Regions from separate parts of the Pandoraea sputorum genome, predicted to be linked through region 3. Evidence: predicted binding sites of a transcription regulator. Region 3 holds the regulator's gene; each other region holds the start of a gene.

What was found. Region 3 encodes sigma-54, which starts transcription at its own class of promoters, with help from an activator protein. Its sites were predicted from a motif close to TGGCANGNAANCTGCTTT; they were not measured.
Region 1: NA29_RS12950 (circularly permuted type 2 ATP-grasp protein) is a predicted target of sigma-54. The motif match lies at 5,124-5,141, and genes of this name have one in related genera.
Region 2: exaC (acetaldehyde dehydrogenase ExaC) is a predicted target of sigma-54. The motif match lies at 4,463-4,480, and genes of this name have one in related genera.
Region 4: glnA (type I glutamate--ammonia ligase) is a predicted target of sigma-54. The motif match lies at 4,472-4,489, and genes of this name have one in related genera.

The regions. Positions count from the first base shown of each region.
Region 1 covers NZ_CP010431.2:2,946,257-2,953,871, reverse strand. Annotated here, with positions in the region: gene tadA (tRNA adenosine(34) deaminase TadA) at 1-292, shown strand, start outside; gene ldcA (muramoyltetrapeptide carboxypeptidase) at 289-1,221, shown strand; gene puuE (allantoinase PuuE) at 1,579-2,523, shown strand; gene uraD (2-oxo-4-hydroxy-4-carboxy-5-ureidoimidazoline decarboxylase) at 2,674-3,207, shown strand; gene alc (allantoicase) at 3,265-4,287, shown strand; gene NA29_RS12955 (ureidoglycolate lyase) at 4,338-4,871, shown strand; gene NA29_RS12950 (circularly permuted type 2 ATP-grasp protein) at 5,172-6,596, shown strand; gene NA29_RS12945 (alpha-E domain-containing protein) at 6,667-7,615, shown strand, end outside.
Region 2 covers NZ_CP010431.2:5,210,469-5,218,083, reverse strand. Annotated here, with positions in the region: gene NA29_RS23035 (MFS transporter) at 1-652, shown strand, start outside; gene NA29_RS23030 (hypothetical protein) at 787-1,515, shown strand; gene yiaY (L-threonine dehydrogenase) at 1,580-2,728, opposite strand; gene exaC (acetaldehyde dehydrogenase ExaC) at 2,889-4,409, opposite strand; gene NA29_RS23015 (sigma-54-dependent Fis family transcriptional regulator) at 4,735-6,684, shown strand; gene NA29_RS23010 (CreA family protein) at 6,730-7,194, opposite strand; gene NA29_RS23005 (CsgG/HfaB family protein) at 7,368-7,615, opposite strand, start outside.
Region 3 covers NZ_CP010431.2:593,518-601,132, forward strand. Annotated here, with positions in the region: gene mutY (A/G-specific adenine glycosylase) at 1-146, shown strand, start outside; gene rapZ (RNase adapter RapZ) at 163-1,035, opposite strand; gene NA29_RS02725 (PsiF family protein) at 1,227-1,559, opposite strand; gene hprK (HPr(Ser) kinase/phosphatase) at 1,742-2,707, opposite strand; gene ptsN (PTS IIA-like nitrogen regulatory protein PtsN) at 2,798-3,253, opposite strand; gene hpf (ribosome hibernation-promoting factor, HPF/YfiA family) at 3,489-3,845, opposite strand; gene NA29_RS02745 (RNA polymerase factor sigma-54) at 3,987-5,477, opposite strand; gene lptB (LPS export ABC transporter ATP-binding protein) at 5,571-6,341, opposite strand; gene lptA (lipopolysaccharide transport periplasmic protein LptA) at 6,376-7,068, opposite strand; gene lptC (LPS export ABC transporter periplasmic protein LptC) at 7,065-7,615, opposite strand, start outside.
Region 4 covers NZ_CP010431.2:3,185,417-3,193,031, forward strand. Annotated here, with positions in the region: gene ntrC (nitrogen regulation protein NR(I)) at 1-1,501, opposite strand, end outside; gene glnL (nitrogen regulation protein NR(II)) at 1,564-2,784, opposite strand; gene glnA (type I glutamate--ammonia ligase) at 2,961-4,376, opposite strand; gene NA29_RS14000 (rhodanese-like domain-containing protein) at 4,848-5,315, shown strand; gene NA29_RS14005 (LysE family translocator) at 5,445-6,062, shown strand; gene NA29_RS14010 (DUF4148 domain-containing protein) at 6,357-6,701, shown strand; gene NA29_RS14015 (hypothetical protein) at 7,099-7,338, shown strand; gene NA29_RS14020 (hypothetical protein) at 7,553-7,615, shown strand, end outside.

The DNA of each region.
Region 1 (7,615 bases), 2.4 Mb from region 3:
CGTCATGTGCGCGGGCGCGATCATGCATGCGCGCATCAAGCGGGTTGTATTCGGTGCCTCCGATCCCAAGACGGGGGCGTGTGGCAGCGTCGTCGATCTGTTTGCGGAACCGCGCCTGAACCATCATGCCGAAGTCATTGGCGGAGTTATGCGCGACGAGTGCGTCGGCATTCTGCAAACGTTTTTCAGCGAGCGTCGCGCGGCAGCGAGAGCGCGTCGTCTGGCTCAGTCGTCGCCAGCGGCCGAGGTGGCTGGCGATACTTCCGTCCCCCCATCGGAAACTTCCAATTGACGCAGACTCGTCTTATCGAACTGATTGCACCGTCCGGGTACGCCCCGGATTCCGACGTTGCCACGCGCGGGATTGCGGCGCTGGAGCAACTCGGCTACACCGTCGGCAATCGCGATGTCACATCGCGGCGCTTCCTGCGTTTTGCGGGCACCGACGCCGAGCGTGTCGCGGAGATCAACGCGCTTGCGCGGCGCGATCATCCGCTGCCGGACGTCGTGCTCGCGATGAGAGGGGGGTATGGCGCGGTACATCTGCTCGACCAGTTGGACTACAAGGCGTTGCATGACCGGTTGTGCGGCGAGCGCGTGGCGATCGTCGGGCACAGCGATTTCACGGCATTGCAACTGGCGTTGTTGTCGCAATCGCATGTGACGACGTTTGCAGGCCCGATGCTACTGGCCGACTTCGGCGCAGAGACGCTGAGCGAGTTCACCGTATCCCAATTCCAGTCGGTGTTGCAGTCCGGGTCCCACGTCGTTCAATGGGCAGGGGACGGTGCGAGCGGCGACATCGATGTATCGGGCACCTTGTGGGGTGGCAATCTGGCGATGGTGTGCAGCCTGATCGGCACGAGATACCTGCCGCAGATCGACGGTGGCGTGTTGTTCGTGGAGGATGTGAACGAACCGCCGTACCGCGTCGAGCGCATGTTGTACCAGTTGCATCAGTCGGGCGTTCTGGCGCGTCAGCGCGCGTTGGTGATGGGGGACTTTTCGCAATATCGTCTGACCGACTACGACAACGGCTACGACATGGCGACCATGGTGGAGAGCATGCGCCGGGTCATCGGTATCCCGATCGTCACGGGAATGCCGTTCGGTCATTGTCCTGACAAACTGACCTTGCCGGTGGGTGGGCAGGCCAAATTGTCGACGTCGGGGGCACAGGTCACGCTCACGCTTACGGGATATCCCTATATCGCGGGGTGAAGCACGAATGCCGTGTGCGTGGGCATGCGGAAATGGCGCAATCGCGAGAAACAGAAGCACGCCGGGAGGACTTCGTCACCCGGCGTGCTTTTTTGTTGTCCGTAAGAATGACGTGATTTTGCTGACGTTGAGAGTGATTTGGTGGGTGTTTGAATGGAATTGCCATGTGGGGCGGTAGCAGGAAAATGCGTGCCGCGCGTGCTTTTGGTAGGGCGGTTCGGCGCGTTGACGGTGCCGTTGCGGGGGCGACTATATGTTTAAGCGCAGCCTGAATATCTGAATATGGCTATGTTTCGTGCGGATGTATTTGGCTAAACTTCTTCGATCGTTCCGCCATCAGAAGGATGCCAAGACATCATGGCCAGCAGCAACGCGAATTCCAAGGATTATCCCCGCGACCTTATCGGCTACGGCCGACATGTACCGTTTGCCGACTGGCCGGGACGTGCGCGCATTGCCGTCCAGTTCGTGCTGAATTACGAAGAGGGCGGCGAGAACTGTGTATTGCACGGTGACAAGGCGTCCGAGCAGTTCCTGTCCGAGATCATTGGCGCGGCCGCCTACGAGGCCCGTCACATGAGCATGGAATCCATCTATGAATACGGTTCGCGCGCGGGCGTGTGGCGCATCTTGCGCGAGTTCGAGCGTCGAGGCTTGCCGCTGACCGTGTTTGGCGTGGCAATGGCCATGCAGCGTCACCCTGAGGTGACGGCGGCATTCCAGGCGCTTGGGCACGAGATTGCGTGTCACGGCTGGCGCTGGATTCACTATCAGAACATGGACGAGGCGACCGAGCGTGAGCACATGCGCATCGCCATCGACATCTTCAAGGAAATGACGGGTAGCGCGCCGTTGGGTTGGTACACCGGCCGCGACAGTCCGAATACGCGTCGTCTCGTCGTGGAGCAGGGCGGTTTCGTGTACGACTCCGACAACTATGGCGACGACCTGCCGTTCTGGACGCAGGTGCAGACCAGCAGTGGCGACGTCAAGCCGCACCTTGTGGTGCCGTACACGCTCGATACCAACGACATGCGCTTTGCCGCGCCGCAGGGCTTCAACACGGCGGACCACTTCTTCCATTACCTGCGCGACGCGTTCGACGTCTTGTACGCAGAGGGTGACGAAGCGCCGAAGATGCTGTCGATCGGTATGCACTGCCGGTTGCTGGGCCGTCCGGGCCGTTTCGCGGCGTTGCAGCGGTTCCTCGATCACATCGAAAAACACGATCGCGTGTGGGTGTGCCGTCGTATCGACGTGGCGCGCCACTGGCAAGAGCGCCATCCGTTCGTGGCGGCGTGAGCGGGCGATTGAATCGCAGACCAGGTAATTGATAGGGCGGTCATGTCCCGTGGGACGTGCCGCCGACATCGAATTCGAATCCGACAGGCGTCATCGGGCTGCGCGAGGAGTGCGGCGGGGCGCCACCTTTGTTCTCCAGGAGAGCAGTTAATGAACGCCCCGTTGCCTATGACCCAACGTACCGTTGCCGAGCTGTCGGCGCTACCGCGTGCCGAGTTCATTGCCGCGCTCGACGGCATTTTTGAGCATTCCCCGTGGGTGGCCGAAGCTGCGTGGGAAGATCGCCCGTTCGCAACCGTCAATGCACTGCATGACGCCATGTGCCAGGCTGTGATCGATGCTGGCGAGACGCCGCAACTCGACCTCATCCGTGCCCACCCGGAGCTGGCTGGCAAAGCGGCCGTGCGTGGCGAACTGACGGCCGAATCGACGCGTGAGCAGGCAGGCGCCGGACTGGGCCAGTGCAGTGCAGAAGAGTTTGCGCGCCTGACAGAGCTGAACGACGCTTACAAGGTCAAATTCGGCTTCCCGTACATTCTGGCCGTGCGTGGCCATACCCGCAGCAGCATCATCGAGAACTTCGCGACGCGTCTGGAGAACAGCCGCGCGGACGAAATCGAAGAGTGCCTGCGCCAGATTTTCCGTATCGCCGGTTTCCGGCTGCAAGACCTCGTGCGCGACTGAGCGCACGACACCGTCATATCTCACGTTTCAGACATTACCGAGCATCAAGGAGTTGGCATGGCCCTCGTCCCGCAAGACCCGAACGCACCGGACTTCGTGCGCCGTTATGTGAATCTGGCCGACCCGCGTCTGGGGGCTGAAGCGCTCGTCGCCACCGACGAATTCTTCGCGGCCAAAGAGCGCATGCTCAACCCGGAACCGGCGGTGTTCATCCCGGGCAAGTACGACGAGAACGGCAAGTGGATGGATGGTTGGGAGACGCGTCGCAAGCGTGTGAACGGTTACGACTGGTGCATCGTCAAGCTGGCGCGCCCGGGCGTGTTGTTCGGTGTCGATCTGGATACGAGCCACTTCACGGGCAACTTCCCACCGGCCGCGTCGCTTGAGGGCTGCTACAGCCCGGACGGCGCACCGAACGAGTCGGCCGAATGGTTCGAACTGCTGCCGTCGACCACGTTGCAGGGCAACTCGCACCACTACCATGCCATCACGCAGCAGCGCGCAGCGACGCACGTGCGCGTGAACCTGTACCCGGATGGTGGTCTCGCGCGTCTGCGCTTGTATGGGTTGCCGCAGAGCGACTGGGCGGGCCGTTCGCGAGATGAGCTGATCGATCTGATTGCGATGGAAAACGGCGGCTACGTCGTGGCAGCGAACAACCAGCACTTCGGTTTGGCGTCGAACCTGCTGATGCCGGGCCGAGGTGTGAACATGGGGGATGGGTGGGAGACGCGCCGTCGTCGTGAGCCGGGTAACGACTGGGCGATTATTGCGTTGGCGCAGCCGGGTGAAATTGGCAAGATCGAAGTGGATACGGCGCACTTCAAGGGCAACTTCCCGGACCGCTGCTCCATCCAGGCGGCGTATGTGACGGGCGGCACTGAGCAGTCGCTGATTACGCAATCGATGTTCTGGCCGGTGTTGTTGCCGGAGCAGAAGTTGGCGATGGACAAGCAGTTCTACTTTGAAGAGCAGGTGCAGAAGTTGGGGGCGATCACGCACATCCGTTTCAACATCATTCCGGATGGTGGTGTATCGCGTCTGCGGCTGTGGGGCCGGTTGAGCGACAAGAAGGCGTAATGGTTTAGAAGTCGCAGAGCAAAACGAACAGAGAGAACAAGGAGCGTGACATGGTGGGACCGGCATTGAAGATCGAGCGATTGACGCGGGAGGCGTTCGCGCCGTTCGGCGATGTGATCGAGTTGGAGGGTGCGAAGCATTTCGCGATCAATGGCGGGACGACCGAGCGATTCCATGATTTGGCGACGGTGGATCTGGGTCCGGAGGGGGGGCGTACGTTGGTGAACGTCTTCCGAGGCCAGCCGAGGCAGTTGCCGTACGAGGTGAAGATGTTGGAGCGTCACCCGTTGGGCAGTCAGGCGTTCATCCCGTTGAAGACGACGCCGTATCTGGTGGTTGTCGCCCCGGCAGGCGAGTTGGACGTAAGCAAGATGCGTGCGTTCGTCTCGGATGGCTGGCAGGGCGTGAACTATGCGAGAGGCGTGTGGCATCACCCGTTGTTGGCGTTGGATGAGGTGAGCGACTTCGTGGTGGTGGACCGGGGTGGTGACGGCCACAACTGTGACGAGCAGGATTTGCCGGGTGTGTACTTGCTGACGCAGGTTGAGTTGGATGCGGTGCAGGGAGCGCAGAAGGCTGCGTGAGGAATGAAGTCAGTGGGACAAAAGGACGCCGGGCGGTGCCCGGCGTTTTTTATTGGGCGGAGGTATTGGGCGGGGGTATGGGGCAGGGGTAAACACAACAGTCCGAGTCGAAACCCAACTCCTATACTTCGAAACACCGATGTGGTGCGTGGGCGGCGGAGCAGGAGAGTGGGCGCACCGAAAGCGTGCGCAAAGCGTGAAAAGGTTGGAAAAGGGTAGAAGAAGGTCGAAAAAAGGGCGTAAAAACAGCTCGGGCATGGATATTGCTCGATCTCGACACAGCAATCTGCGGAGAAGCGTATGGTCGAGAGCTATAACGAGATGGCGAGCATCACGGGTGCGACGCGTTCGCACTACCGTCGGTTTGACGACTGGCTCAAATGTCAGTCAGACGATGTCTTGCACCATAAGCGAGCCGAGGCCGATCTGGCGTTTCGGCGCGTCGGGATCACGTTTGCTGTGTATGGGAGTGAGGCGGGCACGGAGCGTCTGATCCCTTTCGATCTGATCCCTCGGATCATACCTGCGCATGAGTGGCAGACCTTGCAGGCGGGTTTGCGTCAGCGAGTCGAGGCGCTCAACAAGTTCATCCACGACGTCTACCACGACCAGAACATCCTGCGCGCCGGCGTTATCCCGGCGGATCAGGTGTTGAAGAATGCACAGTACCGTCCTGAGATGCAGGGTGTAGACGTCCCCGGCGACATCTACTCGCACATCGCGGGTGTCGATGTCGTCAGAGCGGGATCCGGAGACGATGGTGTCTTCTACGTCTTGGAAGACAACCTACGGGTGCCATCTGGCGTGTCGTACATGCTGGAGAATCGCAAGATGATGATGCGATTGTTCCCGGAGTTGTTCGCGCGCAATCGCATCGCACCCGTGGAGCATTACCCGGACTTGTTGCTCGACAGCTTGCGCGCCGTAGCACCGATGGGCGTGGACGACCCGACCGTCGTCGTCATGACGCCTGGCATCTACAACTCCGCCTACTTCGAGCATGCGTTCCTGGCGCAGCAGATGGGGATCGAGCTGGTCGAAGGGCAGGATCTGTTCGTGGAGGACAATCTCGTCTACATGCGCACGACCAACGGTCCTAAGCGTGTCGACGTCATCTATCGTCGCATCGACGACGACTTCCTTGATCCATTGGCCTTCCGTGCCGACTCGACGCTAGGCGTGCCGGGGTTGCTGAGCGTCTATCGTGCGGGACGCGTGACGCTGGCCAATGCCATCGGTACGGGCGTCGCCGACGACAAATCCATCTACCCGTTCGTCCCCGACATGATCGAGTTCTACCTCGGAGAGAAGCCGATCCTGAACAACGTGCCGACCTACCAGTGCCGTCGGCCCGACGACCTTGCGTACACCCTCGACAACCTCGGTGAGCTTGTCGTCAAGGAAGTTCACGGTGCGGGCGGCTACGGCATGCTCGTCGGTCCGGCGTCCACCAAGGCCGAAATCGAAGCCTTCCGCCAGCGGCTTATTGCGAAACCCGACGGCTACATCGCGCAACCCACGCTTGCACTCTCCGCGTGCCCGACATTTGTAGAAGCCGGTATCGCGCCACGACACATCGACCTGCGGCCGTTCGTATTGTCCTCGGGCAAGGGCGTGACGATGGTGCCGGGTGGCCTGACGCGAGTCGCGCCCACAGAGGGGTCGCTGGTCGTCAACTCCTCGCAGGGTGGAGGGACGAAGGACACTTGGGTACTGGAAAAGTAAGCGGCAAAGGTCAAAGCGCGCATATAAGTCAACTTGACCGCGCACATCGGAAAATTATCGGGAAGAGATCATGCTTAGCCGTACCGCCGACCACTTGTTCTGGATGGCCCGCTATATGGAGCGGGCTGAAAACACTGCTCGCCTGCTCGACGTCAACCTGCAAAACCTCCTGCTTCCGCAGGATGCCATCGATGACGAAGACGATACCGACATGACGCAGGTCCTCGCTGGCGGTATCGACAATGAAGCGGGCTGGCGCGCCACCTTGCGCATCTCCGAGCTGGAGCCAGCGTTCAATCGGAAACACGGGCGCGCGACGCGGGCCAACGTGCTGGACTTCGTCGTGCGCGACCCCGAGAACCCGTCGAGCATCGCCTGCTGCCTGGCCGCCGCGCGGGAGAACGCCCGTGCCGTGCGTGGCACCCTCACGACCGAGCTGTGGGAGACCGTCAACAGCACCTGGCTGGATTTCCCGCGCATCCTCGATCTGCTTGAGCGTGACCCTGCGCACCTGTTCGAATGGGTCAAAGTGCGCTCGCACCTCTCACGAGGCGTGAGCTTCGGCACCTTGTTTCAGGACGACGCCTTCTACTTCACCCGGCTCGGCCTGTTCCTTGAGCGTGCCGACAACACCGCCCGCATTCTCGACGTCCGTTTCCACGAAGCCGTGCGTGCCGACAAGGCGGGGCCGGATGCGTCGCATCCGACCGACTTCTACTACTGGTCGGCTGTGCTGCGCAGTGTCTCCGGCTTCGAAATCTACCGGAAGGTGTACCGTGACGTCATCACACCCGAGCGTGTGGTCGAGTTGCTGATGCTCAACGCACACATGCCGCGCTCGTTGCTCGCTTCCCTCACCGGTGTGTGCGAGAACCTCGCCACGCTCTCCAACGCCCAGTCCGGCGACGTCGAACGCTACGCAGGCAAACTTCAGTCCGAACTCAAATACACCGACATCCAGCAAATTCGACAGCAAGGCTTACACCCTGTGCTGACCGAATTCCTCGAGCGAGTTAACG
Region 2 (7,615 bases), 1.1 Mb from region 3:
CGATCTGGACAACGACCGCAAGGGCGCGGGGCAACGCGAGCATAGCTTCATGCTCGCCGTGCGCAGCCCGAAGCTGTGGCTGCTCACGGGTATCTACTTCGGCATCGTGGCTGCGAACGCGACGCTCTCGTTCTTCGCGCCGACCATCGTGCGCGCGTTAGGTCCGACGAATCCGTTGCATATCGGGTTGCTCGTCGGTGTGATGTACGTCTTCGGTGCGATCTTTCAGATCGCCATCGGTTACAGCGCCGACAAGCGGCGCGAGGCGCGCATGCATTGCGCGATCCCGGTCTTCATCGGGGCGTGCGGACTGGCGGGCGTCGGTGTGTTCGCGGGAAGCAACGGCGTGGCGGCGTTCCTGTGTCTGGTGATTGCCGTGTCCGGCACGATGGGCGCGATTCCGGTGTTCTGGCAGTTGCCGAATGCCTATCTCGCGGGCGGTGCTGCCGCGATGGGCGTGGCGTTCATCAACTCGGTGGCAAACCTTGCCGGGTTCGGTTCACCTTATCTGCTGGGCATCGTGAAAGATGCGACGGGCAGCTTCAACGGCGGCCTCTGGATCGTGGCCGCGCTCGAAGCGTTCGTCGCCATCCTGATCTGGTGGCGGATGAAACGGCGTGAGCGGGTGCCGGGGGTGCCTGCGGCGGCGTGAATATTTATATCGGAAAGCTAAAGAAACACGCGTAATTATCCGTAATGCTCTGTCGGGGGCAATTCTCGCTGGATGAGAACTCAGGCGCGATGCCCCTCGAATACAAAACGACAGATCAGATATCGGGACAAAACGTGAAACTTAACGCTACGAAGGAACTTGCAGGTTGGGTCAGACTGGTGGGGGCGTGCGTCGTCGCTGCTGGCATATTGTCGGCGTGCGCGCCGGCTGCGGTCGTGAATAAGGACAAACTGGCGTCGGTGAAGACCGTGGCAGTCGTCACGGCCGAAAAACCGGTGTACCGCGCCAATTCGGTCGACAGTGCACGGATGATCGGTTTTACGCCGACGGACCTGATTGTGGCAGCGGTGGCTAACGTCGCGGGAGCCGTTGGAAACGCGAATCGTGAGAAGAACACGGCGAGCTTCGATGAGCTTGTGACGCAGCGGGTCGGTGACACAGGGGTGAACCGCAAGGTGACGGACGGCGTGATCGACGTCTTCCGTCGCCAGGGCTATAACGTTGTGGAAGTCTCCGCAGAGCAATTCAAGGCCGTTCGCGAGGGTGCTGCACCGGAGCAAAAGGTGGATGCGTATGTGCAATCGACGCTCGCGGAGAACTATTTCGCCGCGAGTTCTCTTGCTGCATTCATGCGGACCGTCAAATTGAGCGTGCAGATTCTCGGGCCGGATGCCAAAGACGTCATTTACTCGTCTACGCATACCAAACTGCCGCACGACGCGCCGTACTACAACACCTACGCACGCATGGTGGACGACCTCCCGACTGCGGTTCAGGGTCTCGATAGTGCGCTGCTGACACAGTTGCCCGAATTTGCGGCATCGTTCAAGTCCGCGCGCTGAACAACCGTTAGGCCGTGAAGGCGTCGCCCTGTTCCGGGGCGATGCCTTCTTTGTTAGCGCCCGGTTAGAACGCTCGCAGGAAAATCGCTTCGATTTCCGCTTGCTCAGCGCGACGCGGGTTGGTGAACCCGCAGGCGTCCTGCATGGCGTTGGCGGCGAGTGTCGGGACGTCGTCCTTCTTCGCACCGAGTTCGGCCAGCCCCGACGGAATGCCGATGTCCTTCGATAACCGGCGAATCGCCGCGATGGCGACCTTCGCACCCTCTTCGTCGCTCAACCCTTCAACCTTCTCGCCCATCGCCTGCGCGATGTCTTTCAGACGCGCCGCGCTGGTGCTCGCGTTGAACTCTTCCACGTGCGGCAGCAGGACAGCATTGCATACGCCGTGCGGCAGATCGTAGAAACCGCCCAACTGGTGCGCCATCGCGTGTACGTAGCCGAGCGACGCGTTGTTGAACGCCATGCCCGCCAGAAACTGCGCATACGCCATGTTTTCCCGCGCCGTCATGTCATCGCCGTGCGACACCGCACGACGCAGGTTCTGCGAGATCAACGTGACGGCCTTGAGCGCGCACGCGTCGGTGATCGGTGTGGCGGCCGTCGACACGTAAGCTTCGGTCGCGTGCGTCAGCGCATCCATGCCGGTCGCGGCCGTCAGCCCCTTGGGCATCGCTGCCATCAGGGCGGGATCGTTGACGGACAACAGCGGTGTGACGTTGCGGTCGACAATGGCCATCTTCACATGACGCTTTTCGTCCGTGATGATGCAAAAGCGCGTCATCTCGCTCGCCGTCCCCGCCGTGGTGTTGATCGCGACGAGCGGCAATTGCGGCTTCTTCGACTGATCGACACCTTCATATTCCGAAATATGACCGCCGTTCGTCGCGCACAGCGCGATCCCTTTCGCGCAGTCGTGCGGCGAGCCGCCACCCAACGAAATCACGAAGTCGCACTGGTTTTGCTTGAGGATCGCCAGACCCGCTTCGACGTTGCTCACCGTCGGGTTCGGTTTCGCGCCGTCGAAGACGACCGATTGAATGTCCTGCTGAGTCAGCAGCTTCGCCACCTTCTCGGCTACGCCCGCTTTTGCGAGACCGGCATCGGTCACGATCAGGGCGCGGCGGAAATGGTACTGGCGCAGGGCGGCAATCGCTTCGTCGAGGCTGCCCACGCCCATCATGTTGACGGCGGGAATGAAGAAGGTCGTGCTCATCGTCATGCTCCTTATCTGTTCTGTGAGGGGCACTCCCCGCGCGCAAATGGCGCGGCGGGGTGTCCAGAATCATCTTTTGCATGCATCAAAGACAGCATCGCACTCGCTGCGCGATGCGTCTTTGATCTACTGCAAGGTCACATACGACTAGAGGGACTGCTCAGAAGAAGCCGAGCGGATTGACGTCGTAACTCACCAGCAGATTCTTCGTCTGCTGGTAGTGGTCGAGCATCATCTTGTGCGTCTCGCGGCCGATGCCGGACTTCTTGTAGCCGCCGAACGCCGCGTGGGCCGGGTAGAGGTGATAGCAGTTCGTCCAGACACGCCCAGCCTGAATGCCACGACCCATGCGATAGGCGCGATTGATGTCGCGCGTCCACACACCTGCGCCCAGACCGAACTCGGTGTCGTTGGCGATGGCGAGGGCTTCCGCTTCGTTCTTGAAAGTCGTTACGCCGACCACCGGCCCGAAGATTTCCTCCTGGAACACACGCATGCGGTTCTCGCCCTTGAGCAGCGTGGGCTGGATGTAGAAGCCCGACGCCAGCGGACCGTCGAGCATCTCGATACCGCCGCCGGTCAGCACCTGTGCCCCTTCCTTGCGCGCCAGATCGAGATACGTGAGGATCTTGTCGAACTGCTGTTGCGACGCCTGCGCGCCCACGGCCGTCTCGGTATCGAGCGGATCGCCGCGCTTGATGCGCTCGACCCGCTTCATCACGACTTCCATGAAAGGCTCGTAAATCGATTCCTGGACGAGCGCACGCGACGGACATGTGCAGACCTCGCCCTGATTCAGGAAGCCCAGCACGAGACCTTCTGCGGCCTTCTCGATGAACTCCGGCTCGCCGTGCATGATGTCGTCGAAGAAGATGTTCGGCGACTTGCCGCCCAGCTCGACGGTGCTCGGGATCAGGTTGGCGGCGGCGCGCGTCAGGATGTGATTGCCGACAGGCGTCGAGCCCGTGAAGGCGATCTTGGCGATGCGCTTGCTCGTTGCCAGCGCTTCACCGGCTTCGCGGCCGAAACCCTGCACGATGTTGAGGACGCCCGGTGGCAACAGATCGCCGACCAGTTCGGCAAACAGCGTGATCGTGAGCGGCGTTTGCTCGGCGGGCTTGAGCACCACGCAGTTGCCAGCCGCGAGCGCAGGGGCAAGCTTCCACGCGGCCATCAGCAACGGGAAATTCCACGGGATGATCTGTCCGACCACGCCCAGCGGCTCATGGAAGTGGTAGGCGGCTGTGTGCTCGTCGATCTCGGCGGCGGTGCCTTCCTGCGCGCGGATGCAACCGGCGAAGTAACGGAAGTGATCGACGGCCAGCGGCAAATCGGCGGCGAGCGTCTCGCGCACGGGTTTGCCGTTGTCCCACGTCTCCGCCACGGCGAAGCGCTCCAGTTGCGATTCAAGCCGGTCGGCGATCTGCAGCAGAATGCGCGAGCGGGCTTGTACGGACGTTTTTCCCCACTTGGCCGCCGCCGCATGCGCAGCGTCAAGCGCCAGTTCGATGTCTGCGCCGTTCGAGCGGGGGAATTCGCCAATGACCGCACCGGTGACCGGCGACGTGTTGGTGAAGTACTGGCCCTCGACGGGCGGCACGAACTTGCCGCCGATGAAGTTTTCGTAACGCGGTTGCAGGGACAGCAGGGCACCGGGCGTGCCGGGTGGGGCGTATTTCATGTTGTGTCTCCGGATATCGTTGTAGCGCGGACGTTGGCTGCGCAGGCCGGTACTAAGCAAGTCGTGGGCCAGACCCGGCCATTCGCGTAACGACGCGCCCTGGCGGCATGCGAGACAGCTCGGTGTGTACCGATTCCGTGACACCTGTGTCCTGCGACGTGGCACACGTTGTCTCAGGACTGTGACAGCGCCGTGCGCGTCAGAACCTCCGTCAATCGCTTTGCGTTTTCCGATTGACATAGCGCATTGCAATCGCCTCGCGCATGGGGGATGCTTCGGGAACGATACGAGATCATCAGATCATCCGGCACGGGGGAGACGACCAATGCCAGCCAGTACGCAAGCCGCACACGCACGCCGTGTGCTGAACGTCGCGCAGGGCCATTTGCCATCGGGTTCGGTGGCGACCGACCCGAACATCGCCAGTTCGTGGCGGCGCTGTCTCGACACGCACGCGCTCGACCCGGGCGCGCGCATGGCGCCGCGCGTGCTCGAATCCTCGCAATTGCGCGAACGCCGCAGCGCGATGGAACGCCTGCGCAACGTTTCCATTCCGGTGCTGGAACGTCTGCAACGTCAGTTGATGAACCCGCGCCAGGCCGTGTTGCTCACGGCCCCGGACGGCGTGATCGTCGACTCGCGTCTGCATGACGGCACCCGCGACGACTTCCATCGCGCCGGGCTGTGGCCGGGCGCGGACTGGAGCGAGTCTTGCGAGGGGACCAACGGCATCGGGACGTGCGCCGTCGAGCGCGCGCCCGTCATCATCTGTCAGCAGGACCACTTTCGCGCACTGCATACGCCGCTCACTTGCACGGCGAGTCCGGTGTTCGCCCCGCAGGGCGATCTGCTGGCGGTGATCGATGTGTCGTCTACCAGTACGGATCTGACGCGTCAGAGTCAGTTTCATACGCTGGCGCTCGTCAACCTGTCGGCGAAGGTCGTCGAGAGCGAGTATTTCTTTCAGCACTATCGCGACGAATGGCTGCTGCAATGGCAGGAGCAGGCGGACCATCTCGGCGGATTCGCGCAGGCGTTGCTCGCGTTCGACGATGCGGGGCACGTGCTCGCCGCCAATCAAAGCGCATTGAATTGTCTTGGGGTGACGCGCGACGCGCTGGTGGGCACGCGCGTCGATCGATGGTTCGTGCAGACGCTCGACGCCCTGCTCGCGCGGGCGCATCCGTCGCCGAGCGCCTGCTGGCCGCTGCACGCCAATACCGGTGCGAACGCCGGTGAGTCGTTGCTGGCGATGCTGCGCGCGCCAGCGCGCGTACTCCGGCGTGCGCCCAGTGTGTCGCGCCCTGCGCCGGAAGTTGTCACGCAGCCGTTCTCCGACCCCACGCTGGCGCGTGCGTTCTCAAAGGCCTGCCGCGTCTTCGCGCACGACGTGCCCGTGCTGATTCGCGGTGAAACGGGCAGTGGTAAAGAAGTGTTCGCACGCGCAGTGCACGCGGCGAGCGCACGTTCGGGCGGACCGTTCGTCGCACTCAATTGTGCGGCGATTCCCGAGTCGCTGATCGAAAGCGAGTTGTTCGGCTATGTCGGCGGCAGCTTCACCGGTGCGCGCAAGGAAGGGATGGCGGGCAAGCTGTGGCAGGCGAATGGCGGCACGTTGTTTCTCGACGAGATCGGCGACATGCCGTTCGCGATGCAAACGCGGTTGCTGCGGGTGCTGGAGGACCGGATGGTGTCGCCGCTGGGCGGTGGAGAGCCGGTGCCGCTGGACATTCGCGTGCTGAGTGCCACGCATCGCGATCTCTACGCGCGTATCGACGAACGACTGTTTCGCGAGGATCTGCTTTATCGCCTGAGCGGGCTCGAAGTCACCGTACCGCCGCTTCGCGAGCGCGAGGACAAGGCCGAGGTGATTCGGCGGCTATTCGCGCAGGCAGAATCAATGGGTCATGGCCCCGCCGTGCATGTGACGCCCGCTGCGCTCGACCGGTTGTGTCATCACACGTGGCCGGGGAATGTGCGTCAGCTGCGCAGTGTCATTCGGACGCTGGTGGCGCTCAGCGAGAATGGCGTCGTCACCGTCGACGATCTGCCGGACGAACTACGCGAAGCGGACATCGCAATGACGGATGTTTCACCGTCCGATTCACCGGCCGACGGATTGACCGAAGCACCGCTGGAAGCGGCGGAGCGGCAGGCGCTGCGTGCGGCGCTCGACGCATGTCAGGGCCAGGTGAGCGCCGCAGCGCGACGGCTCGGCGTGAGCCGCAACACGCTGTATCGCAAGCTCAGGCGCTTCGGGTTGCTGCGCGGGTGACATCGCGCAGCGCAGCGTCGACGTCTGCGCGGGCCGTCGCGAGCATCACTTCATCGGAATCTGCGTTGCACGATCTACCGGCACGGCGGTGACGCTGTTTTGCGGCGAGCCGTCGATGAGCTTGTCGGAGTAGGTGAGATAGACGAGCGTATTGCGCGCCTTGTCGACCATGCGCACGATGCGCAGCTTCTTGAACAGGGGCGACAGCCCTTCGGAGAAGACTTCTTCTTCCTTGGGGAGCGGGCCGGTGAAGGAGATCGGACCGACTGGACGGCACGCAATCGACGCCTCGGCCTTGTCCTCGGCGAGTCCGACCATGCCCTTGAGGCCGCCGGTCTTGGCGCGCGAGACATAGCAGGTCACGCCTTTTACCTTGGGATCGTCGTACGCGTCGACGACGATCTTGTGATCCGGCCCGACGAACTTGAATGCGGTGCTGACATCGCCGATCTTCTCGGCATGGGCCCAACTCGCGGCGAGCATCAGCGCCAGCGCGACTGCTTTCTTCATGAGAGTGTGTCCCGTCAAAACTGCGGAAGCGGCGACGATCGCCAGCCATACGCGTTGCGGATTTTACTCGCGTCGCGTGACGGACGGCCATCGCCGCTTCAGCCCTTCCGGGAAACGCTTATACGCCGTCGCTGCGCACCGTCATATCGGACGAATGCGACGGGCGTGGCGTCTTACCACTTGTCGTCCTGCGCAGGCGCTGCCTGAGCGCCGACTGACGGCGTGGACTTCTTTGCCGACTTCGGACCCGCTGCTGCTACGGCCTGCGTCCCGGCTTGCGCCGTAGCTTGCTGCGACGCTTGTGCAGGACGTCCTGCCAACTCGCCGCGCACCTGAAGACCGGCAATCGGCAGCGTGTCGAGATTCAGACCGGCACGCACGTTGTCCAGATGGCCGTACGACAGGTTCTGCGTCACGCGCT
Region 3 (7,615 bases):
CGGCAACGTCGATCGACGATGCCAACCGTGCATGGCTGGATGGGGAGGGGGTTGCGGCCGCCGGGTTGCCCTCACCGATTCGCAAGATCGCCGATGCGCTGTCGCTGCACGGGTTGAACGACGGTCAGTTGTCGCTGCCGGCTTAGGCGAGCCGGCGACCTTTCACTTCGTGTCGATGGGGGCGAGTTCGCGGTGACGCACGAGCACGCTCGCTTCGTCGCGAAAGCGCGCGCCAAGCGTCTCCGAGATGAACACGGAGCGATGTTGCCCGCCCGTACATCCGATGGCGACCGTCAGGTAGCTGCGATTGTCGCGCATATAGCTCGGCAACCACTTTTGCAGATAGGCGGCGATGTCGTTGATCATCTCGTCCACTTCGGGAATGGCGGACAGGAAATCGATCACGGGCTGATCGCGCCCGGTCAGCGGGCGCAATTGCACGTCGTAATACGGATTGGGCAGCGAGCGGACATCGAAGACGAGATCGGCGTCGAGCGGCACGCCATGTTTGAATCCGAACGATTCGAACATCAGCGTGAGGCCGGTCTGATCGTGTTGCACGAATTCGCGAATCCAGCGGCGCAGTGCACTTGCGCGCAGATTGCTTGTGTCGATCTGGTGACCCAGCTCGGTGACGCTGCTGAGCATCTCACGCTCTTTCTCGATGGCTTCGACGAGCGAGCCGGTGGCCGAGAGCGTGTCGTCGCCAGCCGCTGAAAGCGGGTGACGGCGGCGCGTCTCCGAGAAACGTTGCACCAGCGTTTGTGTAGTCGCATTGAGGAACAGCACACGGACATCATGGCCGAAACGGCGCAGGCCGCCAATGATCGGCGGCAGCTCGGCGAGCGAACTCCCGCTACGTGCGTCGATGGCGACCGCGAGGCGCGTGTAATGCTGTGTTCCGAGGTAGACGGCGAGTTCAGGCAAAAAGCGCGACGGCAAATTGTCGACGCAGTAGTAACCCGCATCCTCGAGGACGTTCAGCGCGAGCGATTTGCCCGAGCCGGAGACGCCGGTAATCAATACGATCTTCATGACATGTCCCGAATACAACCATCATGGTAAGCGATTGTGTCGTACGGGTGTCGCGTGGGCAAAAAACGAGGGCGTTCCTGCCACTTTCGCTGCATTTTCGCTGGGTTTTCGAGAATCCCGTTCTGCAAGCGAAAACGGCGCCCGCGTGGGGCGCCGTCAGGCTTGTCAGGCGTAAGCGCCCGGCGTGGAACTCAGGCAGCCGGAGCGTTCGACAGGCATTGCTTCATGAACGCCTTGCGATCGTCGCCCTTCTTGCCGCTCGCTTGCGTGTTGCAGGTCTTCATCTTTTCCTGCTGAGTCTGTTTTGCGGCCGGGGCAGCCCCGCCAGCGGACAGACACTGCTTCATGAACGCCTTGCGATCGTCGCCCTTCTTGCCGGTCGCTTGCGAGTTGCAAGCCTTCATCTTGTCTTGTTGGGAGTTGGTCGCCTTGGGGGCAGATGCCGGGGCGGCGGCCGTTTGAGCGAACACGGGCGATGCGAGCAGCGGGGATACCAGAAGCAGTGCAGCGAGTGCTTTTTTCATGATCGTCTCTCCAAAAGGTCGTGACGCACGGGCACGGGGATGAACCGCGTTGCGATTACAACATGTTAGAAAACGCGCCGCAATCGCGCGGCGTTGACAGAAAAACGCAAAACTAGCGGTATACCCGAAAGGTTTCGGCGGATTCGGCGGATTCGGACCACCGATTCGCGAATTGACAAGGCTCAGAGCAATTTGCCCTGCATGCCGTCCGGGTCTTGCATGGCCTGGCGCTGACGCTCCATGAAGTCCTTGAGCGTATCGATCCCGCGCAGTTGCAGAATCGTGTTTCGCACGGCCGCTTCGACCAGCACGGCCAGGTTTCGCCCGGCGGCCACTTGCAGAATCACCTTGTTGATCGGCAGGCCCAGCACGTCGACCGTCTGCGCTTCGAGCGGCAGACGCTGGAATTCGCCATCAGGACGACGCACCAGTTGCACGATCAGCTTGAGCTTCATCTTCCGGCGCACGGCCGTCTCACCGAAGATGGTCTTGATGTCGAGCAGACCGAGACCGCGCACTTCCAGCAGGTTTTGCAGCAGCGGCGGGCAGCGGCCTTCGACGAAATCCGGCCCGAGACGCACGAAATCGACCGCATCGTCGGCCACCAGGCCGTGTCCTCGGCTGATCAGTTCCAGACCGAGTTCGCTCTTGCCGAGACCGGAGTCGCCGGTGAGCAGCACGCCCATGCCCAGAATGTCGATGAAAACGCCGTGCATCGTGCAACGCGGCGCGAAAACGCGAGAAATGTACAGACGCAGGCTGTCGATAACGGAAGCCGTCGACAGCGGCGTGGTGAACAGCGGGGTGGAGGAGCGTGTACAGCGCAGCACCAGATCGGGCGGCGCTTCGAGGCCGTCTGCCACCACGAGGAACGGCGGTTCCAGCGCGATGACTTCACCCATGTGACGCTTGCGGTTTTCGTCCGTAAGACGCTGGTAGTAGCGTAGCTCCGCTTCGCCGAGCACCTGAATCCGGTTCGGGTGGATGAGGTTCAGGTGACCCACAAGGTCGGCGCTGGAGGTGGCCGTGGCCACGCTCTCGGGCGTGAAGCCGCGCTCCCAACCTTCATGGCCCGTGAGCCACGACAGACGCAACGTCGCGGCGTTGTCGTCGAAAATGCTTTGCGCGTTGATGCCGGTCAGTTCCACCGCGTCGCCTCGTTCGGTTGGGTGTGGGAGCTACGGAATTCGTGTGTGTTCGCGGCGATTCGTACCGGTGCGCAGACGACGCGGGACGACTCAGGGCTTCCAGTTCGTCAGCGCGGTGTGAACGTCTTTGGCGCTGGGCGCGTTGATCAGGATACTGCGCATCTCAGGGTCCGAGAGCAACTGAGCAATTTCGGACAGGATTTCGAGGTGCTGCTGCGTCGCCTGCTCGGGTACGAGCAACACGAACAGGAGGGAGACGGGCTGACCGTCGGGCGCTTCGAACGGAATGGCCTCTTCCAGGCGGATGAACGCGGCGGCCGGAAACTTCAGGCCCTTGATGCGTCCGTGCGGAATCGCCACGCCTTCGCCAAGACCCGTCGAGCCGAGACGCTCACGGGCGAACAGATTGTCGGTTACCACAGCGCGAGAAAGCCCGGCGTTGTTCTCGAAGAGGAGGCCGACCTGTTCGAACAGGCGCTTCTTGCTGGTAACGGACAGTCCAAGCAGGATGTTGGACTCGAGTATGAGTTTGGCTAAACGGTTCATCTTGTAATGCGGGCGAACGCTTAGTCGCCCTCCAACCCCCGATTGACCTCGCATTATAGACCACTCGCCGCCGCGCTCGCGGCAAGTCACGGAAGTGGGGCGAACCATACAAAAGGGGCCGTTCAACGGCCCCGCGGTGGGTGATGCCAGACTTACAACAGACGGATATGCGCTCGGGTGGTTCCTTGCGGGTTTTCGTCGGTATCAGCCAATGCGATTACCACGCCTGAAGATGCTATTGCAGCGGTTCCGCCTCAGGAGGAAGTTCGTGGTGCTTGATGGCCTCGCGACCGTGATCCTGAACCTTGTCCTTGTACTGCATTACCTTGCGGTCGAGCATGTCGATCAGCTTGTCGATGGCGGCATACATATTCTCGTCACACTTCTCGACGAAAATTTCCTTGCCCTTGAGAAACACCGTGACGCTCGCGATCTGGCGTCCGCTCTTCTCCTTGGTTTTGTCGACAGAGAGGATCACCTCGGCGCCAATTAGCTGGTCGAAATGATTCAACACGCGGTTAAGCTTGTTGACGACAAATTCGCGCAGCGAAGGCGTGAGTTCGAGATGGTGTCCACTGATCTTCAGATTCATAGCTGCTCTCCTTGCTGAAATGCCGAAGTGCAGGCCGCGTCAACGTTGACGCTGGCTAGCGAGGGTGCGAGCCATTGACGTGACGCAATGTCGCACTGCGGCGTAATGCCCCAGCGGCCAACATGGCGCACCAGGACTGTCCTACAAAGATTTGCGCAAGTTCACTGCGGGGATTCGCATGGCCTCGCGGTACTTCGCGACAGTGCGCCGCGCCACCACAAAACCTTGCTCTGCCAGCAGTTCCGCGATACGGCTATCGGAAAGGGGGCTCTGCGGGTCTTCTGCTCCTATGAGTTGCTTGATGAGTGCGCGGATGGCGGTCGATGACGCAGCGCCTCCGGCTTCCGTTGCCACGTGTGATCCGAAGAAGTACTTGAGCTCGAAGGTTCCAAATGGAGTGAGCATGTACTTACTCGTTGTCACGCGTGAAATCGTGGATTCATGTAAACCCAGCGTATCAGCAATCTCGCGTAAAACCAAGGGCCGCATGCCGATTTCGCCATGCGTGAAGAAGTTCTTTTGGCGCTCGACAATCGCCTGCGCCACCCGCAGGATCGTGTCGAAGCGTTGCTGGATGTTCTTGATCAGCCAGCGCGCTTCCTGCAACTGCTGTTGGAGGTTGCCGGTTCCCGGATCGTTCCGGTTATTTCGGAGAATGCGCGCATACATCTCGTTGATACGCAGACGCGGCATGACTTCCGGATTCAGCTCCGCCGTCCAGCCGCTCCCTTGCTTGCGTACCAGCACGTCCGGCACGACATAGTCGGCCTGAGGCGCGCCGTAAGCCGCGCCCGGGAAGGGGTCCAGCGAGCGAATCAGCTGATGCGCGGCGCGCAGGCCGTCTTCACCGACACCTAGCAGGCGGCGCAGACGCGTGTAATCGCGCGCGGCCAGCAGTTCCAGGTGATCGGTGACGATGCGCAGCGACAGGGTGCGCACACCGCTAGCGGGCAGACGCTGGAGCTGTAGACGCAGGCATTCGGCCGGGCTGCGGGCACCCACGCCCGCCGGGTCGAAGCTTTGCAGCAGCGCCAGCGCCGCGTTGATCTCTTCCGTTTCGAGCGCCAGTTCTTCAGGCATTTCGGCCTGAATTTCGTCGAGCAGGCTACCGAGGTAGCCGTCTTCGTCCAGCGATTCGATCAGGAATTCCACCAGCGCGCGGTCGCGCGGACTCGCCTTGGTCAGGCGCAGTTGGGCCAGCAGATGTTCGCGGAGATTGGGGTGGTCGACGTGAAGTTGCGGACGCGCATTGTCGTCGTCGTCCGATGCGCTGCCGGAGCGGGCGAAGTCGTTCAGGCTCCAGTCGCTGCCGTTGTCCGACGCGTTGTCGTCGAAGCGGGCCTCACCATCGAGTTCGCGTGCTTCGTCGTGACCGTTGGAGGCCTCGGGGCCATTGTCGTTCGAACTGCCCGACGACGAACTCCGTTCGTTGCGCAGCGACCCGTCTGTGCCCACACGTACCGAACCGGCGAGCCAATCGTCCTCGCGTTCGAGCATCGGGTTCTGGGTAAGGGCGTGCTCGACTTCCTGTTGAAGTTCGAGCGTCGACAGTTGCAACAACCGGATCGATTGCTGCAACTGCGGCGTGAGGGTCAGGTGCTGAGAGGTGCGGAGTTGAAGAGTCGGTTTCATAGCGGTCTCGCCTTCATTGTAGAGGCTTTGTCACGCCAACGGAACCGTCCCTGACTCCTATCGGAGGCAGGGTTTACATGCGAAAAATCTGCTTTACATCCGGAAATTCTCGCCCAGATAGACGCGACGGACGCTTTCGTCGGCAACGATCTGGTCAGGCGTACCGGCGGCAAGCACCGAGCCTTCGCTGATGATGTACGCGTGATCGCAGATACCCAGCGTCTCGCGCACGTTGTGGTCGGTAATCAGGACACCGATGCCTCGGTCCTTGAGAAAGCGCACGATCCGCTGAATTTCCAGCACGGCGATCGGGTCGACGCCCGCGAACGGTTCGTCGAGCAAAATGAAACGCGGCTGTGTGGCCAGGGCGCGCGCGATTTCCACGCGACGACGCTCGCCGCCCGAGAGCGACATCGCCGGATTCTCGCGGAGGTGGCCCACTTGAAGCTCGTCGAGCAGGGCTTCAATGCGACGTTCGATTTCATCGCGCTTGAGGGGCTTGCCCTGCGCATCGACCTGCAATTCGAGCACGGCGCGAATGTTGTCTTCGACCGTGAGCTTGCGGAACACCGACGCTTCCTGCGGCAGATACGAGACACCCATGCGGGCGCGCTCGTGGATCGGCAGTTCGCTGATGAGGTTGCCGTCGAGCTGGATTTCGCCATCGTCGGCGGGCACGAGTCCCACAATCATGTAGAACGACGTAGTCTTGCCCGCGCCGTTCGGGCCAAGCAGACCCACGACCTCGCCGCTTTTCACGTCGAGCGACACGTCCTTGACGACGGTGCGCGCGCCGTACTGCTTCTTGAGCGAGCGCACGACGAGCGCGCTGGGCTTGCCCGCCGGGCCGGCGCCCGGGTTGATGGTCGAAGCGTTGCTGTTGGCAGAATTGGCAGAATTACTCACGCGGATTCCCGATGTTCTTGGAAGGCGACAGCGGCGGCAAATCGCCCTTGGGCGCGGCGACCGGCTTGCTGGCAGCGCCCGACGCCTGTGCGCCCGTGGCGTTGCGAGGTGCGAGCGTGGCGCGCACGCGGCCGTTCGGATTGTTGGGGTTGACCTGATCGGCGCCGCTGTTGGCGGTGTAGACCTCATTGTAGGTGTCGTACGTGATCACGCTGCCGTGAATCTCGTCGAGTACCTTCGTGCCCCCGGCCAGACGCTTGAGCGTGGCCTGCGTGGTCAGCGTAGCGACTTCGGTCTTGCCGTTGTAATAGATGGTCTGGCCCCAGCCGTCGATGTACTCGTCCATGCCGTCGCGCTTCTGACGCATGTAGGCGAGCGGGCCGCCCGGCTTGTAGTAAGCGGTGGCGTACTGATAGCCCTCCGGATCCTGAGTCACTTCGACGCGATCGGCCTTCAGGAGAATCGTCCCCTTGGTCATCGTCACGTTGCCGGTGAAGATGTTGACCTGCTTGAGGTCGTCATAGCTCATGTGGTCCGACTCGATATTGAGCGGCTTGTCGCGGTCGGCGCGTTCGGCATGCGCCAGCGGTGCAGCCAGTGCGCCAAGAACGGCGAAGGCGGCAGCCAGCGCGCGAAGCGCACGCAGCGATACAGAGGCGGGTCGCAGTGAAAGGCGATCGGTCATGGGGTCTTGGGGCCCTGTGGAGTCTGAGATGGCGCGCGTGGAGCGGTAGGCGCAGCGGGCTGACCTGACGGCGGCGGGCGCTTGGCGCCCAGTTCCGCCGGCTGGATCGTGCCGTGAACATTGCCGAGCAATTGTACGGCGCGCGAGATGTTATTGAAAATCATGCCGTCGCCATACATCACGGATGACCCGCGGAACAGCTGCACCGGCTTCTCGGTGCGCACGATGTCTTCGTTCACGAGCACCTGAAAGTGCTCGGACAGCGCGCGCATTTCGGGGTCTCGCGGCCCAGGCTGACGCACCACGACCGCGTCGTCGTACAGATCGACGATCGACATATCTGCGTTGAGCGTGCCACGTTTGCTCGTGGCGGTCACTTCGGGCTGATCCGGCGTGAAGGCGCGCACGGCCGGCATCGTCATGGCCGTGGTCTGGTCGTCTTCGAAGTGCGTCATGTGGACGGCGTTGACGCGGTACTGCGTCACACCGTTGGGCGCGAGCATGGAAATCACCATGTCGTCGGCGTAGTAATCGGGGATGTGCTGCT
Region 4 (7,615 bases), 2.6 Mb from region 3:
CCTTGCGCCCGCGCGTGAAGTCCAGCGCTTCGTTGATCAGCGCAGTCTCGAAGCGGCGTGTGAGTTGGTCCATCACGTCCGGCGAGGCCGAACGCAACAATCGCGCGACTTCGCGGCGCAGGATCGGCTCCCAACTCTCCACGCCCTGTGCACCAGGCATGCCCGGCATGCCCGCCGTCTCGCCTGCACTACCGCCCATGCCACTCACTGGCACCGACGGCACCGCACTCACGTTGCCATATCCCGCCGCGCCCTGTGTCGGGTCAGCGCCACCTGGCGTCACGGCGCCGCCATGCGACGCACCGTTCGCGTACGCAGGCATACCGCTTACCACCGCAGCGGGCGCGGTCGTCGTCTGGAATTCCGGCGGCAAATCCTTGATCTCTACTGTCTGCGCCGGTGCCATCACCGTCAGCCAGTTGCTGAGATTTTCCAACTGACGCACGTTGCCCGGGAACGGGAAACGCGTCAGATGCGTAAGCGCCGCCTCGCTGATGCGTTTGGTTTCGACACCCAGTTCGCGTGCGCTCTTCTGCAGAAAGTGACGCACCAGCAGCGGAATATCTTCGCTACGCTCGCGCAACGAAGGCAAGCGCAGCCGGATCACGTTCAGCCGGTGATACAAGTCCTCGCGGAACAGCCCCTGACGCACGCGATCTTCCAGATTCTGGTGGGTGGCCGCGATCACGCGAACGTTCGCCTTGATCGGGCTGTGGCCGCCAACACGGTAGTAGTTGCCGTCAGAGAGTACCCGCAACAGACGCGTCTGCAAATCCAGCGGCATATCGCCGATTTCATCGAGAAACAGCGTGCCGCTCTCCGCTTGCTCGAAGCGTCCGCGACGCGTTGCCTGCGCCCCGGTGAACGCCCCGCGCTCGTGACCGAACAGCTCGGATTCGAGCAAATCTTTCGGAATGGCCGCCGTGTTGAGCGCAATGAACGGCCCCGAAGCGCGCGGCGAATGTCGATGCAATGCGCGTGCGACCAGTTCCTTGCCCGAGCCCGATTCGCCCGTGATGAGCACCGTCGCGCTCGAATGCGACAGACGGCCGATAGCGCGGAACACGTCCTGCATCGCACTCGCCTGTCCGAGAATCTCGGGCTCTTCGGTAATGCGTTCGTCGTCCGTCGCTTCGCGCAGGCTTTCCTCGACGGCGCGCAGAATCAGTTCAACCGCGCGATCCACGTCGAACGGCTTGGCCAGATACTCGAACGCACCGCCCTGAAACGCGGCGACGGCGCTATCCAGATCCGAGAACGCCGTCATGATGATGACGGGCAGACCGGGATGCCGTTGCTTGACCATTTGCAGCAATTCGAGGCCGGAACCGCCCGCCATGCGGATGTCCGACACCAGCACTTGCGGCGAATCGTGTTCGAGCGCGGCGCTGGCTTCGCGCGGGCCGGTGAAGCTGCGCACCGGCAGATTAGCTCGCGAGAGTGCCTTTTCCAGCACCCATCGGATGGATTGGTCGTCGTCTACTATCCAGATCGGCTTCATTGTTCACCGTGTAACGTCTATGCCCGGCCGCAGGTGTTACGGCCGACGGCGTGAGGGCCGCATCAGCCCAGGGGCAGCAGGATTCGGAAATCCGTCCGTCCGGGCCGGCTTTCGCATTCGATCAGACCGTCGTGGCGCTGAACGAACGATTGCGCCAGTGTGAGTCCCAGACCGCTTCCACCCTCTCGCCCGGAGACGAGCGGATAGAAGATGCGATCGCGAATGTCGGCAGGTATGCCTGGCCCGTTGTCGATCACATGCAATTCCAATGCCAGCTTGTGCAACCGCTTGGCAATCGTGATCTTTCGCGCCACTCGCGTGCGCAATACGATGCGTGCATCGCCGCGCGCGATCTGCTCGCGCAGCGCCTCGGCACCGTTGCGCACGATATTGAGTAGCGCTTGAATGAGTTGCTCTTTGTCGCCCCGAAAATCGGGCAGGCTGACGTCGTAGTCCCGCTCGATCGACAAGCCTTGCGGGAATTCGGCGAGTACCACCGAACGCACACGCTCGCAGACTTCGTGGATGTTCACGTCCGTCGCGATATACGGATGGCGATGCGGCTCCAGCAAGCGATCCACCAGCGTCTGAAGTCTGTCGGACTCCTTAATGATCACCTGCGTGTATTCGCGCAATTCGCGCTGATCGAGCTCGAACTCCAGCAACTGTGCCGCACCGCGAATGCCGCCGAGCGGGTTCTTGATTTCGTGCGCCAGGTTGCGGATGAGCTGCTTGTTCATCAACGCCTGATCGATGATCCGCTCTTCGCGCTCGTTCTTGAGCTTCTGCTCGTTCTCGATCAGCTCGACGATCACGAAATCGGGCGCTGCCTCGGGGGCGGCCACAATCGCGTGTGTGTGCAACGGCTCCTGCGCGGTGCGTTCCAGCACCAGATCGAGGCGCGTGGTCTGGAAGTGATTCGCGATGAGCTCTGTCATCGTCGACGACAGCACTTCGCCGTTCGTGAACACATCGTTCCACGTCATCTGCGAAAGCGAGCGACGCGACAAAGCCAGTAACGCCTCGGCGGCCGGGTTTGCGAAGACCACGCGCAACGAGTGCTTTTCCAGCACCAGCAGCACAGTCGGCAACGCTTCCAGCCCGGGCAGAATGCCGGTCGCGGCAAGCTTCACTTCCCACGGGTCGACCAAGGCATGCACCGCAGACAGGGGCGCGGGAATGCCTGCGGCGTCAGCCGTCAATTCGGCAGCAACTTCGGCGGCATCAGCGGAATGCGAGGCCCGCTTCGTCTGCCCTTTCTCACCAGCGCGGACACTTTTCATCAAGGATCTAGGCGTTAGGTTCGTGGCAGGCCGCTGGCGCGATGCACATTGGCGATGCATGGCGCGCGCTGCGGATAAAAAAGGGGGACGGCCGCGGCCATCCCCCGTGCTTGTCGAGCATGACGGTCGGCCGCAGGCGTTCCGTCATGCCGGCGCATTGCTGCGCAGCGACCCGATTACAGCGAGTAGTACAGTTCGAACTCGAGCGGGTGCGTGGTCATGGCCACACGGCGAGCTTCGTCCGTCTTCAGCGCGATGTACGAATCGAGCATGCCGTCGGTGAACACACCGCCACGGGTCAGGAACTCGCGGTCTTCGTTCAGGTATTCCAGCGCCTGTTCGAGGCTCGAGCACACGGTCGGGATCTTTGCGTCCTCTTCCGGCGGCAGGTCGTACAGGTTCTTGTCGGCAGCTTCGCCCGGGTGGATCTTGTTCTGCACGCCATCCAGACCGGCCATCAGCATGGCCGAGAAGGCCAGGTACGGGTTGGCCATCGGGTCCGGGAAGCGCGCTTCGATGCGGCGGCCCTTCGGGTTGGCAACGTACGGAATACGGATCGATGCCGAACGGTTACGGGCCGAGTAGGCCAGCTTCACCGGGGCTTCGAAGTGCGGCACGAGACGCTTGTACGAGTTCGTCGACGGGTTCGTGATCGCGTTCAGGGCACGGGCGTGCTTGATGATGCCGCCGATGTAGTACAGCGCGAATTCCGACAGACCGCCGTAGCCGTTGCCTGCGAACAGGTTCTGACCGTCCTTCCAGACCGACTGGTGGATGTGCATGCCCGAACCGTTGTCGCCAACGATCGGCTTCGGCATGAACGTGGCCGTCTTGCCGTAGCTGTGTGCCACGTTGTGCACGACGTACTTCAGGATCTGCGTCCAGTCGGCGCGCTCGACCAGCGTCGAGAACTTCGTGCCGATTTCGTTCTGGCCCTGGCCAGCCACTTCGTGGTGGTGCACTTCAACCGGCACGCCGAGTTGTTCGAGCAACAGGCACATTTCCGAGCGCATGTCCTGGAACGTGTCGACCGGTGCGACCGGGAAGTAGCCGCCCTTCGTGCCCGGACGATGGCCGGTGTTGCCGCCGTCGAAGTCCTTCGACGAGGACCACGGCGCTTCTTCGGAGTTGATCTTCACGAAGGTGCCCGACATGTCCGTGTTCCACTGGACCGAGTCGAAAATGAAGAATTCCGGCTCCGGACCGAAGAAGGCGGTGTCGCCCAGGCCCGTGCTCTTCAGGTAGGCTTCAGCGCGCTTGGCGATGGAGCGCGGATCGCGGTCGTAGCCCTTGCCATCGGCCGGCTCGATCACGTCGCAGGTCAGGACCAGCGTGTTTTCTTCGTAGAACGGGTCGATGTAAGCGGTGTTGGCGTCCGGCACCAGCAGCATGTCCGAGGCTTCGATGCCCTTCCAGCCAGCGATCGACGAACCGTCGAAAGCGTGACCGCTCTCGAACTTGTCGGCGTCGAAGTGCGACACGGGCACCGAGACGTGTTGCTCTTTGCCGCGCGTGTCCGTAAAGCGGAAGTCGACGAACTTGACGTCTTCTTCCTTAACCAGGTTCATCACATCTGCCACAGATTTGCTCATGCTATCTCCCGAAAGATTCAATCTGGCGCTGCTGGCGCTCATCGCCCGCGTCGCCGCACCCTCTTAACGAACTCCGTGTTCGGATTCGTCAGTGATAAGCAGGAAGCGTGCCAGCGCATCACTTCACTGTCGTGCCTCACCCTCGCCCACTGATTTCTAAGGAAATATTCGATGCTGGTGCGTCCAGTGCCGAATTCCCGCTAGCGGGCTTTAATTCTCCGTTTTGGTGCGCCATGCGTCAAAACATCACTAAATTGGTGCATTTCACGATTATGCACCTTTTGAGTGCCAACGTGCCGCGTCACTGACCCGAAGTTGTGCGTCATACTGCACCGTCGTCGGGCGCGCTGCATTTGGTCCGCAAAATATCCAGACGACTCCCAATGCCGCTGGATGTCACTTAAAGCGCATCTTTGCGTCTGCCGCACGCTAGAATGAAGGACAACCATCGACCAACGAGATCACAGCAATATGACAAGCGCAAAAGCCATTCTCGATCAAGCAACGCAGCGTCGCGCCACGGGTCAGCTCGCCTACGCAGGCGCAGTCACGCCGGAAGAAGCGCTGGCATTGCTCAACGCCGATGCCAACGTTCGTCTGATCGACGTGCGTACGCGCGCTGAACTCGATTGGGTCGGCCGCCCGCAGGTGCCGGATGGGCAGTACGCCAACGTCGAATGGGTGCGCTATCCCGGTGGTGTGCCCAATGAACACTTCCTCGAACAATTGACGTCGCAGACAACGGACAAGACAACGCCGCTGCTGTTCCTGTGCCGCAGCGCCGCCCGCTCGAAGGCAGCCGCAAAGGTCGCTTACGAAGCCGGCTTCACGCAAGCGTTCGACATCCTCGAAGGCTTCGAAGGCGACAAGGACGGCAACGGTCACCGCAAGAATGTGAGCGGCTGGTGCTTCCGCGGCCTGCCCTGGCTCGGCGCATAACATCCGAGACACCGGATTGACTGGCACGGCCGCAAGGCCACGATCGCGACCGGTAACCGGACGGCATCGACTGCGCACCAACGACGTATCGACGAACACCGAAACACATCAACGCGGGGAGACGCCGAGATGGACTGGACTCACTTGCTGACTTTCGCGCTCGCCCTGTTCGTGGGCGCGGGCACACCCGGCCCCGGGATTGCGGCCATCGTCGCGCGCGTCCTCGGTCGTGGCACGCAAGGCGCGATTGCCTTCACTGCTGGCGTCGCGATTGGCGATGTCGTGTGGCTCACACTCGCCGTACTCGGTGTAGCTGCACTGGCACATACGTTCTCCGGCGTGTTCCTCGCGATCAAGTACGCGGGCGCTGCTTACCTTCTCTATCTCGCCTGGAAGATGTGGCACGCTCCGGCCATTGCGCCCACGGAGCCATTGGCCGCCGCACCGCGCGAGAAGTCCTGGCGTCTGTTTCTGGGCGGTCTGTCGGTCACGATGGGCAACCCTAAGGTCGTCGTGTTCTATTTCGCATTGCTGCCCAACTTGCTCGATCTGCAACGCGTGACAGCGCTCGGTTATATCGAAGTCGTCGGCGTCACACTGACGGTGCTTGCCATTGTGTTCGGCAGTTATATCGCGCTGGCGTCCCGCGCGCGGCGACTGCTCAGCTCGGCACGCGCCGTGAAGCGCCTGAATCGCGCGACAGGCACCGTGATGGCCGGTGCGGCCGTAGCCATCGCCACGCGCTGAGCGCATCCTAAATACTTCCGCATCGCCGCCGCAGCTCTACATCAGGAACGCCACCTTCGGGTGGCGTTTTTCATTGATGCCGCGCCACGGAGCGCGTCTCATCGAGTGAGAACGCGTATCGCATTGTTGCGGTTCGCGTAATGATTCATTCGCTTAATTGCCGTTTTTCCGTGATAGCCGGAGGCATAGACTGGCTTCACCGGTCGCGCACAACGCATACCGCGTCGTACTAACAGTCTCTCGGTACCGATGCATTGCGAGCCCCCGCTACACAGAAGAACAGGAATTAACGTCATGAATCGCATCCTCAACCGCAAAGTCATTGCATCCGCACTGATCTCGGCCACCATGGCCACCGCAGCAGGTTCCGCTTTCGCGCAATCGCATCTGTCGAGCGACGCTTACCCCGACGGCTCACCGTTCGGCTGGGTGCCGCAAACGTCACAGCTCACCCGCGCACAGGTGCGCGAGGAACTGGTCGACGCGCGCGCCAAGGGCTTGATTCCGCAGAACGACTACGACTACCCGGCGTTCAACACGATGAATAACGCCAACGTGCCGGGCAAGACGCGCGCGCAGGTCTACGACGAACTCGTGCGTGCACGCCAGAACGGCGAGATGAAGTACTCGAATCCGTAAGCAACCGAACCGGCCCTCGTCATGCTGCCTCCCTCGGGCAGCGTGACTGACGCACGCAGACCGAACGGCATCTTCAGCCTGCGTTGCGTCAACTTATTGCATCACCCCATTGCGTCTTAGTCCCGCCGACAGGCGCGCGCCCCCGCCCAACGACGTTTTGCCGGGCTATTCGTGGTGCGTCGGTCCAGTGCTTCCCCTCTGGCCCGGCAGTCACACACGGCTTCGCACGGGCGCATCTCCTGTCGCCATGCGTTCCCCGTCATCGCATGGGACTTTCGCCCGCGCTCCCGCCCTGGAGCGCGGGCTTTTTTCATGGCGACGTTGGTGGACGGCGGTGGACTGCGCAGGCTGCGTGCTACCATGCAGCCGTTTCAATTTGCATAGACAGGATCATCCGGTGAGTGACATCCAACTAGATATCGAGTGGACCGAGCGCGCAGCGAAGAAGGCCGAACGACTCGTTCCCAAGGACACCCCGCTCGGGTTGCCGCCGCTCGAATGCCTGCCGCAGGAAGGTGACGTGATGTTCCTCGGCAAGGGCGACAAGAAGCAACCGTTCGTTGTGGTGGAACGTCAGTACCACCACGAAGGTGAAGACGCCTGGACGATCATCCTGATCCTGGATCTTCCGGAATAACGAAGACGTCCCCTGAGGGGCATGCATACGTTCGACGCACCGGCTGAGCAACGCTTGCCGCTGATTCGAACGGATCGCAGACCTGTACGGAAAGCTCGGCGCGGCCACTGGGGAAACCCCGGTTGTCGCGCCGCTTTGCTTGAGGGAAGCCGTTTTCTATACTTGAGACGCGACTTAACTCGAGCATCGCCTGGTGGCGACAGGGAGATCCAAAATGATCGCGCCCCACCTTTCCAATGCCCAACTGGTCTGCATGTTTGCGATCGCAGTATTCGGC